Regions from separate parts of the Diaphorobacter sp. genome, predicted to be linked through region 2. Evidence: predicted binding sites of a transcription regulator. Region 2 holds the regulator's gene; the other holds the start of a gene.
The links. Region 2 encodes HrcA, which represses chaperone genes, less so after heat shock. Its sites were predicted from a motif close to TTAGCACTCNNNNNNNNNGAGTGCTAA; they were not measured.
Positions count from the first base shown of each region.

Region 1: rpoH (RNA polymerase sigma factor RpoH) is a predicted target of HrcA. The motif match lies at 2,097-2,123, and genes of this name have one in related genera.

Region 1 is NZ_JBFWLZ010000001.1:69,461-76,227, reverse strand. It holds gene metK (methionine adenosyltransferase) at 1-296, shown strand, start outside; gene AB7E35_RS00355 (mannose-1-phosphate guanylyltransferase/mannose-6-phosphate isomerase) at 497-1,978, shown strand; gene rpoH (RNA polymerase sigma factor RpoH) at 2,156-3,091, shown strand; gene AB7E35_RS00345 (Bug family tripartite tricarboxylate transporter substrate binding protein) at 3,260-4,270, shown strand; gene AB7E35_RS00340 (Crp/Fnr family transcriptional regulator) at 4,488-5,366, shown strand; gene AB7E35_RS00335 (putative bifunctional diguanylate cyclase/phosphodiesterase) at 5,354-6,767, opposite strand, start outside.
Region 2 is NZ_JBFWLZ010000030.1:87-6,853, reverse strand. It holds gene AB7E35_RS10855 (PLP-dependent aminotransferase family protein) at 1-595, shown strand, start outside; gene AB7E35_RS10850 (SlyX family protein) at 602-832, shown strand; partial or broken gene AB7E35_RS10845 (aldo/keto reductase) at 987-1,214, shown strand; gene rapZ (RNase adapter RapZ) at 1,195-2,094, opposite strand; gene recN (DNA repair protein RecN) at 2,103-3,776, opposite strand; gene AB7E35_RS10830 (NAD kinase) at 3,779-4,675, opposite strand; gene hrcA (heat-inducible transcriptional repressor HrcA) at 4,704-5,705, shown strand; gene AB7E35_RS10820 (CopD family protein) at 6,173-6,631, opposite strand; partial or broken gene AB7E35_RS10815 (RNA-binding S4 domain-containing protein) at 6,708-6,767, opposite strand, start outside.

The DNA.
Region 1 (6,767 bases), on a different contig from region 2:
CTGGCCTGGCGCGCCAGTGCCAGATCCAGGTGGCCTACGCGATTGGCGTGGCGCACCCGATGAACATCACCGTGTACACCGAAGGCACGGGCGTGATCCCCGACGAGAAAATTGCCGAACTGGTGAAGGCCCACTTTGACCTGCGCCCCAAGGGCATCATCCAGATGCTTGATCTGCTGCGCCCGATCTACGAAAAAACCGCTGCCTACGGCCACTTCGGCCGCGAAGAACCCGAGTTCTCCTGGGAGCGCACCGACAAAGCCCAGGCGTTGCGCGTAGCGGCAGGTCTTCGCTGAAAACCCGTTCACGCGCAGCGCGACCCCGGGCATTGAGGCCCCCGCTATCGCGCTGCGATGTGATGGCGCACCGTACCGCACAGCAGCAGCGCAGCGCACGCCGGGCCCGCCGCTGGCACGCCGGGCACTACGAGGCTACGATAGGGCGCAATGCCGCGATGGCCCCTGCGCGCGCAGACTAATGGGGGGGTGAACGAGCCATGTTGATTCAGCCAGTGGTGTTGTCGGGTGGTTCGGGCACGCGCCTGTGGCCGCTGTCGCGCGAAAAATATCCCAAGCAGTTGCTTGCCCTCACCGGCGGTGACTCGCTGCTGCAGTCAACGCTGCGCCGCCTTGATGGAATGTCCGGCGCCCACTGCGCACCGCCGCTGGTGGTATGCAACGATGAATACCGCTTCGTGGTGGCAGAGCAGTTGCGCACCATCGGCAAGAGCGGCCGCATCATCCTGGAGCCCGTCGGCCGCAACACTGCGCCGGCGCTGACGCTGGCGGCCTTGGCCACACGAGCCGCTCAATCCGATCCAACCAGTCCAACCGGTCAAGACCAGGATCCGGTGCTGCTGGTCATGCCGGCCGATCACGTCGTGACCCAGCCCGCGGTCTTTCAGAAGGCGGTCTGTCAGGCCGCTCGCCTGGCGCAAGAAAACGTCATCGTCACCTTCGGCATCACCCCTGACCGGCCCGAGACGGGCTACGGCTACATCCAGGCGGGCGCCACGTTGAACAGTGACGGCGCAAACGCCATCACCCGTTTTGTCGAAAAACCCGACCACGCCACGGCACAAGCCTATGTGCAGTCGGGCGACTATCTGTGGAACAGCGGGCTATTTGTGCTGCGCGCCTCGGTCTGGCTGAAGGCGCTGCAACTGTGCCGGCCAGACATCCTGCAGGCGTGCGAGGCAGCCTGGGACAGCGGCGTGTCCGACTTGTGGTTTTTTCGCGCCGGCAGCGAAGCCTTTGCCGCCTGCCCCATCGACTCCATCGACTATGCCGTGATGGAGCGCCTGACCGGGGCGCAGGGCGCACCCGACCCGCAGGGTATGCCGACGGGCGCCGTGATTGCGCTGGATGCAGGCTGGTCCGACGTGGGCTCGTGGGAGGCGCTGTGGCAGGTGCTACCCAAAGACCCGCACGGCAATGTCGTGCAGGGGCGCACCCTGATGCATGACAGCAGCAACACCCTGGCGCTGTCGTCGGGGCGCCTGCTGGCTTGCGTGGGCGTGCAAGGGCTGATCGTGGTGGAAACCCCCGATGCCGTGCTGGTGGCCGACCAGCGCCACACCCAGGATGTGAAGAAGATCGTGGATCAGCTCAAGCGCGAAGGTCACTCCGAGGGACTGGTGCACCGCAAGGTGTATCGCCCCTGGGGCTGGTACGACGGGGTGGACACGGGCGCGCGCTTTCAGGTCAAGCGCATCATGGTCAAGCCGGGCTGCAAGCTGTCACTGCAGATGCACCACCACCGCGCCGAGCACTGGATCGTGGTGCGCGGAACGGCCCGCGTGCACAGAGGCGATGAAGACTTTCTGCTGACCGAAAACCAGTCCACGTACATCCCGCTGGGCGTCAGGCACAGGCTGGAAAACCCCGGCCAGATCGACCTGGAGATGATCGAGGTGCAATCCGGCTCTTACCTGGGCGAGGACGACATCGTGCGGTTTGAGGATGCATATGGCCGCTGACCAGAATGCCCGCTTGCACCAGGTGTGCGCAGGAACGAGCATATCGCGGCAGCGCTAAACACCATCGCAGCCCGGCGATTGACCGAACAAACGCCACCCCCCCGCGGGAACTCCGGCTTTGGCACTCCATCCAAGAGAGTGCTAACATGATTCGCTATGGAAGAAAGGACTACCGACATGGCCCTCCAGACTGCTACCTCCGTGACGACACTGGCGTCTGTCAACCCTTGGGCGCTGGTTCCACCGCTGGGCAACCTGGACGCCTACATTTCCGCCGTCAACCGCCTGCCGCTGCTCACGCTGGAAGAAGAACAGCGCTATGCGCGCCAGCTCAAGGATGACAACAACGTCGAGGCCGCCGGCCGGCTGGTGCTGTCGCACCTGCGTTTGGTGGTGTCCATCTCGCGCCAGTACCTGGGCTACGGCCTGCCGCACGGCGATCTGATCCAGGAAGGCAACGTGGGGCTGATGAAGGCCGTCAAGCGCTTCGACCCGGACCAGGGCGTGCGTCTGGTCAGCTACGCCATGCACTGGATCAAGGCCGAGATCCACGAATACATCCTGAAGAACTGGCGCATGGTCAAGGTGGCCACCACCAAGGGGCAGCGCAAGCTGTTTTTCAACCTGCGCTCAATGAAGCAGGGCTTCAAGGCCGATGCGCTGGATGCCAACACGCACCGCGAGACGCTATCCGACCACGAGATCGACCTGGTGGCCGAGCAGCTCAACGTCAAGCGCGAAGAAGTCATCGAGATGGAAACACGCATGTCCGGCGGTGACGTGCTGCTGGACCCCGCGCCCAGCGACGACGGCGAGCAGGCCTTCGGCCCCATCGCTTACCTGGCCGACGCCGCCCATGAGCCCACGGCCATGATCGAGACGCGCCAGCGCGATATGCTGGCCACCGACGGCATCGCCACCGCCCTGGACAGCCTGGACGCGCGCAGCCGCCGCATCGTCGAGCAGCGCTGGCTGCAGGTGAACGACGACGGCTCGGGCGGCATGACGCTGCACGAGCTGGCTGCTGAATACGGCGTGAGCGCGGAGCGCATCCGCCAGATCGAGGTGGCCGCCATGAAGAAAATGAAAAAGGCGCTGGTCGAATACGCCTGAGCCCCTGAAGCCCGCCTGTACCGTGCGCGTCCCGGCTGGAACTGCGGCCGGCAGCGCGGGCAGATAATCCAGGCGCGCAGTCCACCCGGGCTGCGCGCCTTTTTGCTTTGCGCGCAGCACCTGTGGGATCGGCCCTTGCTGCCCGCGCCCGACCAGGAGATCTCCCCCATGTCCCGCCACCCCCTCGCCCGCCGCGGCCTGCTTGCGCTGGCCCTGGCATCGGTCTGCGGCGCCGCTGCGGCCCAGAAGAATGCCGTGCCCGCCACCCCCGGCTGGCCCTCCAGGCCGCTGCGCATCATTGTGGGCTTTCCGCCCGGCTCCTCGCCCGACCTGACGGCGCGCACTTTCTCCGAGCCTCTGGCGCAGGCGCTGGGTCAGCCGGTGGTGGTGGAAAACAAGGTGGGCGCTGGCGGCAACATCGGCGCCGATGCCGTGGCCAAGGCGCGCGACGGCCACACCATCGGCCTGTTCATCAACGGGAACCTGACCATCGCCAAGCTGCTCAACCCACAGGTGCCCTACGACCCCGTGCGGGATCTGGCGCCGCTGTCGCTGATCGGCGTGTCGCCCCTGATCCTCACCGCCCCGGTGAGCCACCCCGACGTGCCCGCCGGTGCCGACGCCCGCGTCTTCCTGCAGGCCGCGCGCAAGGCCGGCGACCGCTGGAGCTACGGCACGCCCGGCGTGGGCACGGTGGGCCACCTGGGCACCGAACTGCTCAAGGCGCGCACCGGCATCGCCCCGGTGCACGTGCCCTACCCCGGCTACCCGCAGGTGGCCACCGCCATGCTGGGCGATCAGCTGCAAATGGCACTGCTGCCGCCCGCGCTGGCCCAGGCCCAGGCGCGCGCGGGCAAGCTGCGACTGATCGGTGTGACATCCGCCGGCCGCAGCACACTGGCACCCGAGGTTCCCAGCTTGGCCGAGGCCGGCGTGCGCGACTTCCAGTTGGAAATCTGGAACGCGTTTGCCGCGCCCGCCTCCATGCCGGCGCCGGTGCGGGAGCGGCTGTCCATCCTGACCGGCGAGATTGCCCGCAGCCCCGAAGTGCGTGCCAAGCTGTTCCAACAGGGCTGGCAGGCCGTGGGCTCGTCGGCCCAGGGGTTGGCCAACCGCATGCGCGCCGACACGGCCGCCATGGGCCGTGTGATTCACGAACAGAAGATACAAGCACAGTGATGCGACGGTTGGTGGGCCTGCGGTTCAGCCACCGTGCCCGCCACCGGTGCCACATCACTATTGACACAAATCACGTTGCAAAAGGTAACGGCGATGCATACTGCAGCATCTGCCCTGCCGTCCCCTGCGATTCAGGGCGTTTTTCACCCCCTCACCCCATGACGAGCCCCTGGCGTTGGTTATCAACAGGCCGGAGGTACTTTCACTCAAGGAAGAGATGCCCGACGTGACGGCGACTACCGGCAACACCTGCAGCGACTGCGCCTGCCGCCCGCAATGCCTGCTGGGCCGCGTGGATGCCAGCTTCCCCACTGCCTGGCGCGCCCACTTGAGCGAGCGGCGCTTTCGCAAAGGCGAGCTGCTGCAGCGTCAGGGCGAGCGCATGCACTGCGTGCGGGTGATCAAAATCGGCGCCCTGCTGGTGCAGCGCCGCAGCGACGATGGCGTGAACCGCTCCGTGGGCATGGCGGGCTGCTGCGCGTCGCTGGCCACGCCCGCCGTGCTTCAGCAGCCGGCCGGCCTGTCGTACGTGGCGCTGACGCCCGGGCGCGTGTGTGAGCTGCCACTGACCGCGCTTAAAGAGCTGGGCCCCGCCGTGGACAGCTTTGCGCTGGAGCTGGCCCGCGAGCAGCTACTGGAGGCCGAGCGGCTGGCCGACTGGGGGCGCATTGCGCGCATCCGCGGCGTGGTTGGCCAGATGGCTGGAGCACTGGTGCAACTGGCCGATCTGCAGCGCAGCACACTGGTGCGCCTGCCCAGCCACACGGTGTTGGCCGCGCTACTTGCGACCACGCGCGAATCCGTGGCGCGTGCGCTGGCGCATCTGGCGCACGAAGGCGGTTTGCTGCGGCGTGACCGCTGGCACTGCGAAATACGGCGCGAAGCCTTGCTGGAGCTGGCCTGCGGCGGGCGCCGTTCAGCCGCCAGCCTGCAAAGGACACGCCGCGGCACAGGCCCGGCAGACACGGCAGGCGCGACACACCACGCGGCCGCGTCGCCTGCAATCGCGCTGCAGCCTCGTTCATCCGCAGCCCGGTCAGTCCGGCACGTGAATGTGTCCACGCCCGTTCAGACAGGGCGACTTCAAGAGTCTTGATACCCCATCAAGCCGGTTTGCACCATATCCTGCAAATACAGCGCTGCAATGGCCTCTGGCAACAGGGCCTTGGCAAACAGCCAGCCCTGGTAGTGCGCGCATTGCAGTCCCTGCAGAAACTGCAGCTGGCAGGGTGTCTCCACGCCCTCGGCCACCACCTGCAGCCCCATGGTGTGCGCCAGCGCCAGCACGGCACGCACCAGCGTGCTCTCGCTGTCGCAGGCAGGCACATGGCGCATGAAGCTGCGATCCACCTTGATACGCGACACCGGCAGTTGCCTGAGATAAGCCAGCGACGAATGGCCTGTGCCAAAGTCGTCCAGCGCCACGCAGATGCCCAGCGCGCGCAACGCACTCAGCACCTTGCAGGCCAGTTCGGGGTCGGCCAGGGCCTCGGACTCGGTCACCTCCAGCTCGAGCAGATGCGGCGGCACACCATGGGCCTGCAGGTTGCAGGCCACCTGATCCACCAGATCGACCTGGCGCAGTTGCTGCGCCGACAGGTTCACGGCCACGCGCAGCGCGATGCCCTGGCGCAGCCATTCGGAAATCTGGCGGCAGGCGGCGGCGATCACCCAAGCGCCCATCTCCAGGATCAGGCCAGTGGCCTCGGCCACTGGCACGAAGCGCCCGGGCGACACCTCGCCCAGTTGCGGGTCGGTCCAGCGCAACAGGGCCTCGACGGCCACCATGCGGCCGCTGGCCACGTCCACTTGAGGCTGGTAGTGCAGCGCAAGGCTGCCCTGGGCGAGCGCGATCTTGAGCCGGTCGTGCAGCAGGTTTTTTTCGGCCATCTTTTGCCCCATGGAGGGTGCGTAGAAGGCGAAGTTGGCCCGCCCGCGCTCTTTGGCGTGGTACATGGCCATGTCGGCGTAGCGCAGTAGGGTGATGCCGTCGGCCGCGTGCTGCGGGCACAGCGCGACGCCCATGCTGGCGCCAAAGTTCAGCTCGAAGCCTTGCACATGGCAAGGCACGCACAAGGCCCTGAGCAGTCGTTCAGCCACGAGCTGGGCGTCGGCCTCGCTGCCCACGCCAGGCAGCAGCACCGTGAACTCATCGCCGCCCAGACGCGCCAGGGTGTCGCTTGCGCCCAGCGCGCTCCGAAGGCGGCGCGCCACCTCCAGCAGCACCTGATCGCCCGCGGCATGGCCATAGCCATCGTTGATGGCCTTGAAGTCGTCCAGATCCAGCAGCAGCAGGGCAAACGGCCGCGCCTGCGGCCCGGCCTGCTCTGCAATCGCCTGGTCTATCTGATGGCCGAACTGCCAGCGGTTGAGCAGGCCAGTCAGCGTGTCGTGCGTGGCCTGGTAGTGCATGTCGGCCTGCAGCTGACGCAGCTCGGAGACGTCGCGCACAAAAGCCACCACCGTGCCACCGTGGGCGCTGGAGTGCCCCAGGGAC
Region 2 (6,767 bases):
CGACCCCTACGGTGACCTGTACTTTGACGAGCCACCGCCGCCCAGCCTGCTGGCGCTGTCGGCGCAGGTGCCGGGCAGCCGCGAATGGCTGGCGCACTGCGGCAGCCTGAGCAAGGTGCTCAGCCCCGGCCTGCGCGTGGGCTGGCTGATCGCCCCGCCCGGCTTGCTGGCGCGCGCGGTGATGTGCAAGCAGTTTTCTGACGCGCACACCAGCACCTACGCCCAGGCCACCGCTGCGCACTACCTGCAAAGCGGCGCCATGCCTGCCACGCTGGCGCGTGTGCGCGCCGTGTACGCCGAGCGCGCCCAGGCCATGGGCGACGCGCTGCGCGACCAGCTGGGCGACGCGGTGGAGTTTGTGCCGCCGCGCGGTGGCTTGTTCTTGTGGGTGCGCCTGACGGGCGCGCGCGGACAAGAGCGCGATGCGGGCGCGCTGGCCCGGCGCGCCATCGACAAGGGCGTGGCCTTTGTGCCGGGCGCACCGTTCTTCAGCCAGAACCCCGATGCATCCACGCTGCGCCTGTCTTTTGCCACGGCCGACGTGGACAAGATCCGCGAAGGCGTGGCGCGACTGGCGCAGGCGCTGGCCGCTTGAACGGGTATGTCCGATAACGTTAGCCACGCGCAGCAGCTGGAACAACGCCTGGAGGCGCTGGAGGTCAAGGCCGCCTATACGGAAGACCTGCTGGACCAGCTCAACCTGACCATTTACCGCCAGCAGCAGCAAATCGACCAGCTGGTGCGCGAGGTGGTGCAACTGCGCCAGCAGCAGCCCGAGGGCGGCGGCGCAGCGGTGCGCAACCTGCGCGACGAGCTGCCGCCGCATTACTGAGGCAAACCAGGGTTTTGGCCAAATTGGCCGCAAGCGCAGGTAATTCAGGCGCTAACAGCTATTGTTTTAATAGTGAAAGTCACCCCGTGCATTGCCGCTTTCTTGGCAAAAGCCAGCTGCAAGTCTCTGCCCTGTGCCTGGGCAACAAGGTGACTGGGTGCTGGCGCACCGCAGCGTCAGCTCGGTGATTGCCGGGCCGCGCACGCTGGCGCAGTGGCAGGACTACCTGCCCGCATTGCATTGCGCCGTCACGCCCGAGGACGAGGCGCTCATCGACAGCCTGGTTGCGCCCGGCCATCCGTCCACGCCGGGCTACACCGACCCGGCCTGCCCGCTGCAGCCGCGCCGCGCGCCGGTGGCTGTCAGCCGCGCAGCTTTTTGACCGCCGGGCTGTCCAGTTCGCGGTGGCGCAGCAGCGTGTTCCACGTGCCGGCAAAGCGCGCGTGCAGTTGCTCCACCAGGTACACCGAGCGGTGCTGCCCGCCGGTGCAGCCAATGGCCACGGTCACGTAGCTGCGGTGGTTTTGCGCCAGGGCGGGCAGCCACTGGTCGAGAAACCGGGCAATGTGCGACAGCATAAGCCCCACTTCGGGCTGCTGGTGCAGGTAGTCGGCCACGGGCGCATCCTTGCCGGTCAGCTCGCGCAGTTCGGGCTCGTAGTGCGGGTTGGGCAGCATGCGCACGTCAAAGACGTAGTCCGCATCAAACGGAATGCCGCGCTTGAAGGCAAAGGACTGAAACACCAGGGTCAGGTGGCTGGGCGGCACGGCCAGCAGGTCTTTGACGTAGCTCAGCAGCTGCGACGGGCGCAGGCTGCCGGTGTCGATGACGTGCGATTGCTCGCGCAGCTCGGCCAGCAGCTCGCGCTCCAGCTCCAGCGTCTGCACCAGGGCTTGCCGGCCTTCCAGCAGTTCGTCGCCCGACAGCGGGTGGCGCCGGCGGGTCTCTGAAAAGCGCCGCACCAGCGTGCCGGTGGAGGCGTCCAGAAACAGCAGGCGCAGCTGCACGCCCTGCTCACGCAGGCTGGCCAGCTGCCTGGGCAGTAAGGGCAGGGCGGTGGCGCTGCGCACGTCCATCGCAACGGCCACGCGGTGGCCGTGGTGTGCATGCTCCAGCGCCACGAATGCGGTCAGCAGCTCGGGTGGCAGGTTGTCCACGCAGTAGTAGCCTGCGTCTTCCAGCGCGTGCAGCGCGACGGACTTGCCCGAGCCGGACATGCCCGTGATGACGACGACTTCGAGGGGGTTCTCGGGCTTGCTCATCACTTGTCTCACGCTGCCGGCGCCGCGGCGCCCTGCAGCATCTCGCGGGCATGCGCCAGCGTGGTGGGTGACAGGCGCTCGCCGCCCAGCATGCGGGCCACTTCGGCCACGCGCTGCTCGGCGTCGGCCACGGTAACGCCGCTGGTGGTGCCGGCGGCGTGCCGGTGCTTGGAGACGACCAGGTGGTGGTCGGCGCAGGCGGCCACCTGGGGCAGGTGGGTGACGGCCAGCACCTGGCGCGCGCGGCCCAGTTGCTGCATCAGCCGGCCCACGGTCTCGGCCACGGCGCCGCCTACGCCCGAGTCCACTTCGTCAAAAATCAGCGTGGGCGCCTCGCCCAGCTCGCTGGTGGTGACGGAGATCGCCAGCGCAATGCGCGACAGCTCGCCGCCCGAGGCCACCTTGGCCACGGGGCGGGGCGTCATGCCCGGGTGGCTGCAGACCAGAAAGCTCACCTGGTCGATGCCATGCGGGCCGGGCTCGGCCTTGTCCAGCTGCACCTCAAAGCGCCCGCCCGTCATGCCCAGGCCCTGCATGGCGCGGGTGATGGCCTGCGCCAGCTGCGGCGCGGCCTTGGCGCGCTGCTGCGACACGGCGCGGGCGGCCTTGTGATAGGCCGCGGCGTGGGTCTGCTCGGCCGCCTGCAGCGCGGCCAGGTCGGCGGCGCTGTCCAGGCGTTGCAGGGTGTCCTGCCAGCCTTGCAGCAGCGCTGGCAGTTCGGGCGGGGTGCGCTTGTAGCGGCGCGCCAGCTGCATCCACTGCGACACGCGCTCGTCGAGTTGCTGCAGCTGGTAAGGGTCGGGCTCGGCATGGCGCAGGTAGCCTTGCAGTGAATGCGCCACATCGCCCGCCTGGGCGATGCAGGAGGTCAGCACTTCGTTCATGGCGCGAAACGATGCGTCCACATGCTCGTAGTCTTGCAGCAGGTGCTGGGCCTGGGCCAATGTGCCCAGCGCGCCTTGGGCGCTGCCCGCGTCGTCGCCCTGCAGCGCGGCCAGGGCGGCCAGGGCGTTGTCCAGCAGGGCCTGGGCGTTGGACAGGCGTGCGTGCTCGGCGTTGAGCTCGTCCCACTCGCCCTCGCGCGGCGCCAGCTTGTCCACTTCGCCGATCTGCCACTGCAGGCGCTCGCGTTCTTGTTGCAGTGTGTCTTGCGCTGCGCGGGCCTGCGCCAGCGCCTGCTGCGCGTCGCGCCAGCTGGCCCACAAAGCCGCCAGGGGCTGGGCCTGCGCGCCTGCGTAGGCGTCCAGCAGGCCGCGCACGGCGTCGGGGCGCGTCAGGCTTTGCCAGGCGTGCTGGCCATGAATGTCCAGCAGGTGATCGCCCACGGCGCGCATTTGCGCCGCGGTGGCCGGCGTGCCGTTGATCCAGGCGCGGCTTTTGCCCTGCACATCCACGGTGCGGCGCAGCAGCAGGGTGTCGTCGCACGGGAAGCCCGCTTCATCCAGCCAGGCGGCCAGCGCGGGTGCGCCGGGGTCGAACTCGGCACTGATGTCGGTGCGCTGCGCGCCTTCGCGGATCACACCGGTGTCGGCGCGCGCGCCCAGCAGCAGCTGCAGCGCGTCGATCAGAATGGACTTGCCCGCGCCCGTCTCACCGGTGAGCACGGTGAAGCCGGTGTGCAGATCCAGGTCCAGCGATTGCACGATCACGAAGTCGGTCAGTGCGATCCGCCTCAGGGCCATGTTCAGGAACCTCCTTCGTTCCAGCGCAGTTTTTTGCGTAAAGTGGCAAAGTAGCTCCAGCCGCGCGGGTGCAAAAAGCACACGCTGTGCGCAGAGCGGCGCACCAGTATGCGGTCGCCATGTTGCAATGGCTTGAGCGACTGAATGTCGAAGTTGGCGCTGATGTCGCGCCCGCCCACGACTTCGATGGCCACCTCGGTCGCGTCGGACAGCACGATGGGGCGGTTGGACAGCGTGTGCGGCGCAATCGGCACCAGCACCCAGCCCGGCAACGATGGGTGCAGCATGGGCCCGCCCGCCGACAGTGAATACGCGGTGGAGCCCGTGGGCGAGGCCACGATCAGGCCATCGGCGCGCTGGTTGGACACGAACACGCCGTCCACCTCCACCCGCAGCTCCACCATGCCCGCGGTGGAGCCGCGGTTGACGACCACGTCGTTGAGCGCGACGGTCTCGAACACGCATTCGCCGCCGCGCATCACGCGCGCCACCATCAGCGGGCGCTGGTCTTCTTCGTAATCGCCTTGCAGGATGGGGGTCAGTGCGTCCTGGTAGCCCTGCGGCGGAATGTCGGTGATGAAGCCCAGCCGCCCCTGGTTGATGCCGACCAGCGGAGTGCCGTAGCCGGCCAGCCGGCGGCACACGCCAAGCATGGTGCCGTCGCCCCCCACCACCAGGCACAGGTCGCACTGCTCGCCGATGCCGTCCACATCCAGCGTGTGGTATTGGACCAGCCCGGTGTTGGCGGCGGTCTCGGCCTCCAGGGCCAGCTCGCACCCCTGCTGGGTGATGAACTGGGCAATGCTTTCGATGATCTGCCGCGCGTTGTCTGGCGCCGGGCCCGCGTCAGGACCCTGGTACTTGCCTATGAGTGCGACGCGGCGAAAGATGGACTTCATGCAGAAATTACATCATTAAAATGATTTGATGCTTGATGATCGCTCCAAGTTGTTGCTTAAAGCTCTGATCGAGCGCTACATCGCCGACGGCCAGCCGGTGGGCTCCAGAACTCTGTCGCGGGCGTCCGGCCTGGAATTGTCGCCCGCCACCATACGCAATGTGATGGCGGACCTGGAAGAGCTGGGGCTGATTGCCAGCCCCCACACGTCGGCCGGCCGTGTGCCCACGGCCAAGGGCTATCGGCTGTTTGTGGACACCATGCTCACCGTGCAGCACGATCAGCTGCCCGCCGTGCAGATCAAGCCGGAGCAGCCGCAAAAAGTGATTGCCAATGCCGCGCAACTGCTGTCGAGCCTGTCGCAGTTTGTGGGCGTGGTGATGGCGCCGCGGCGGGCGTCGGTGTTCAGGCACATCGAGTTTCTGCGCCTGTCCGAGCGGCGCCTGCTGGTGATCATTGTCTCGCCCGACGGCGACGTGCAAAACCGCGTGATCTTCACCGAGTCCGATTACTCGCAGTCGCAGCTGATCGAGGCCGCCAACTTCCTTAACGCCCACTACGCCGGCCTGGCCATGGAGCAGGTGCGCGAGCGCCTGAAGCTGGAGGTGGACACCCTGCGCGGCGAGATTGCCGCCCTGATGCAGGCCGCCGTCAACGTGGGCACCGAGGCCATGACCGAGTCGCAGGAAGAGGTTGTGATCTCCGGCGAGCGCAACCTGCTGGCGGTGAGCGACTTCTCCAGCGACATGGGCCACCTGCGCCGCGCCTTCGACCTGTTTGAGCAAAAGACGCAGATCCTGCGCCTGCTGGACATCTCCAGCCGCGCCGAGGGCGTGCGCATCTTCATCGGCGGCGAAAGCCAGGTGGTGCCTTTTGAAGAGCTGTCGGTGGTCAGTGCACCGTATGAGGTGGATGGCCAGGTGGTCGGCACGCTGGGCGTCATTGGTCCCACGCGCATGCCCTACGACCGCATGATCCAGATCGTGGACATCACCTCCCGGCTGGTCTCCAACGCGCTCAGCCACCGTTAGCCGGCGTGCTGGAGCGGGCGCACATCAAAAAAGCACGCCCGGCATGACCGAAACGGCCGCACTGAGCGGGCACAATAGCGACTTTGGTATGAATGGGCCGTTAGCTCAGTTGGTTAGAGCAGAGGACTCATCAAAATGGTGACCATGGGGCGAGAGCCCCATCGGAAAACCGGGTGAATTCAAGGAACCCTACAGCGCAAGCCAAGGCAACCTTGAGCCAAGCCCGCCGAAAGGCAGGTCGCAAGACCGGTAGGCGGGAAGGTGCAGAGACTAGGACGTGAGGAGCCCATCCGATAAGCGTCCCCCGAGCGCCCGGCGCCCCAACAGTCCGGCTGTGGGCGGTGAGATAGTCCAAGGAGCGGGGAAACCCGCGCAAACTTGAATCCTTTGGTCGCAGGTTCGAGCCCTGCACGGCCTACCATTCATCCAGTCGTCCCCCCCCCCCCCGCAACCGGGCGGGTGAACACTTACAGCAGCAGCGTCTGCGCCACGATCAGCACGCCGATCAGCAGGTTCACGCCCACCAGGGTGCGGATGCGCGCCAGCGCCTGTCCGCCAGCGGGCCAGTCGAATGCAGCGACGGCCTGCCCCAGCCGTTTGAGCAGGACGAGGTAGATGAAGCCAAAGATACCCATCATCACCAGGCCTATCGTGGCCATGATGGTCCAGTCCAGCGGCATGGCAAACGCATTTGCCGCGGCGGCACGCGCCACGCCGATCATGCCCAGGCCGCTGGCCAGCACCACCACGGCGGCCACTGCCACTGCGCCCAGAAAGCGCTGCAGCACGCCGTGCATCAGCCGCACACGCTGCGGCGGCTCCAGCATCTGCGCGGCAGGGCGCAAAAAGAAGTGCGAGAAAACCATGCCACCGATCCACACGATGACAGACAGGACATGGGCGAGCAAAAGGGCGTTGTAGAGCATGGTGGCGTGTTGTTTTTGCTATTGATAATGTAGCTGCTAGCGCTTGTCACAAAAGCGCTGGAGGCCTGAAACACCTTTATCTGTCGTCCACCGACGCGCTCCAGCGGTCGCCCCAGCCGCGGCGCACGTCGTCCAG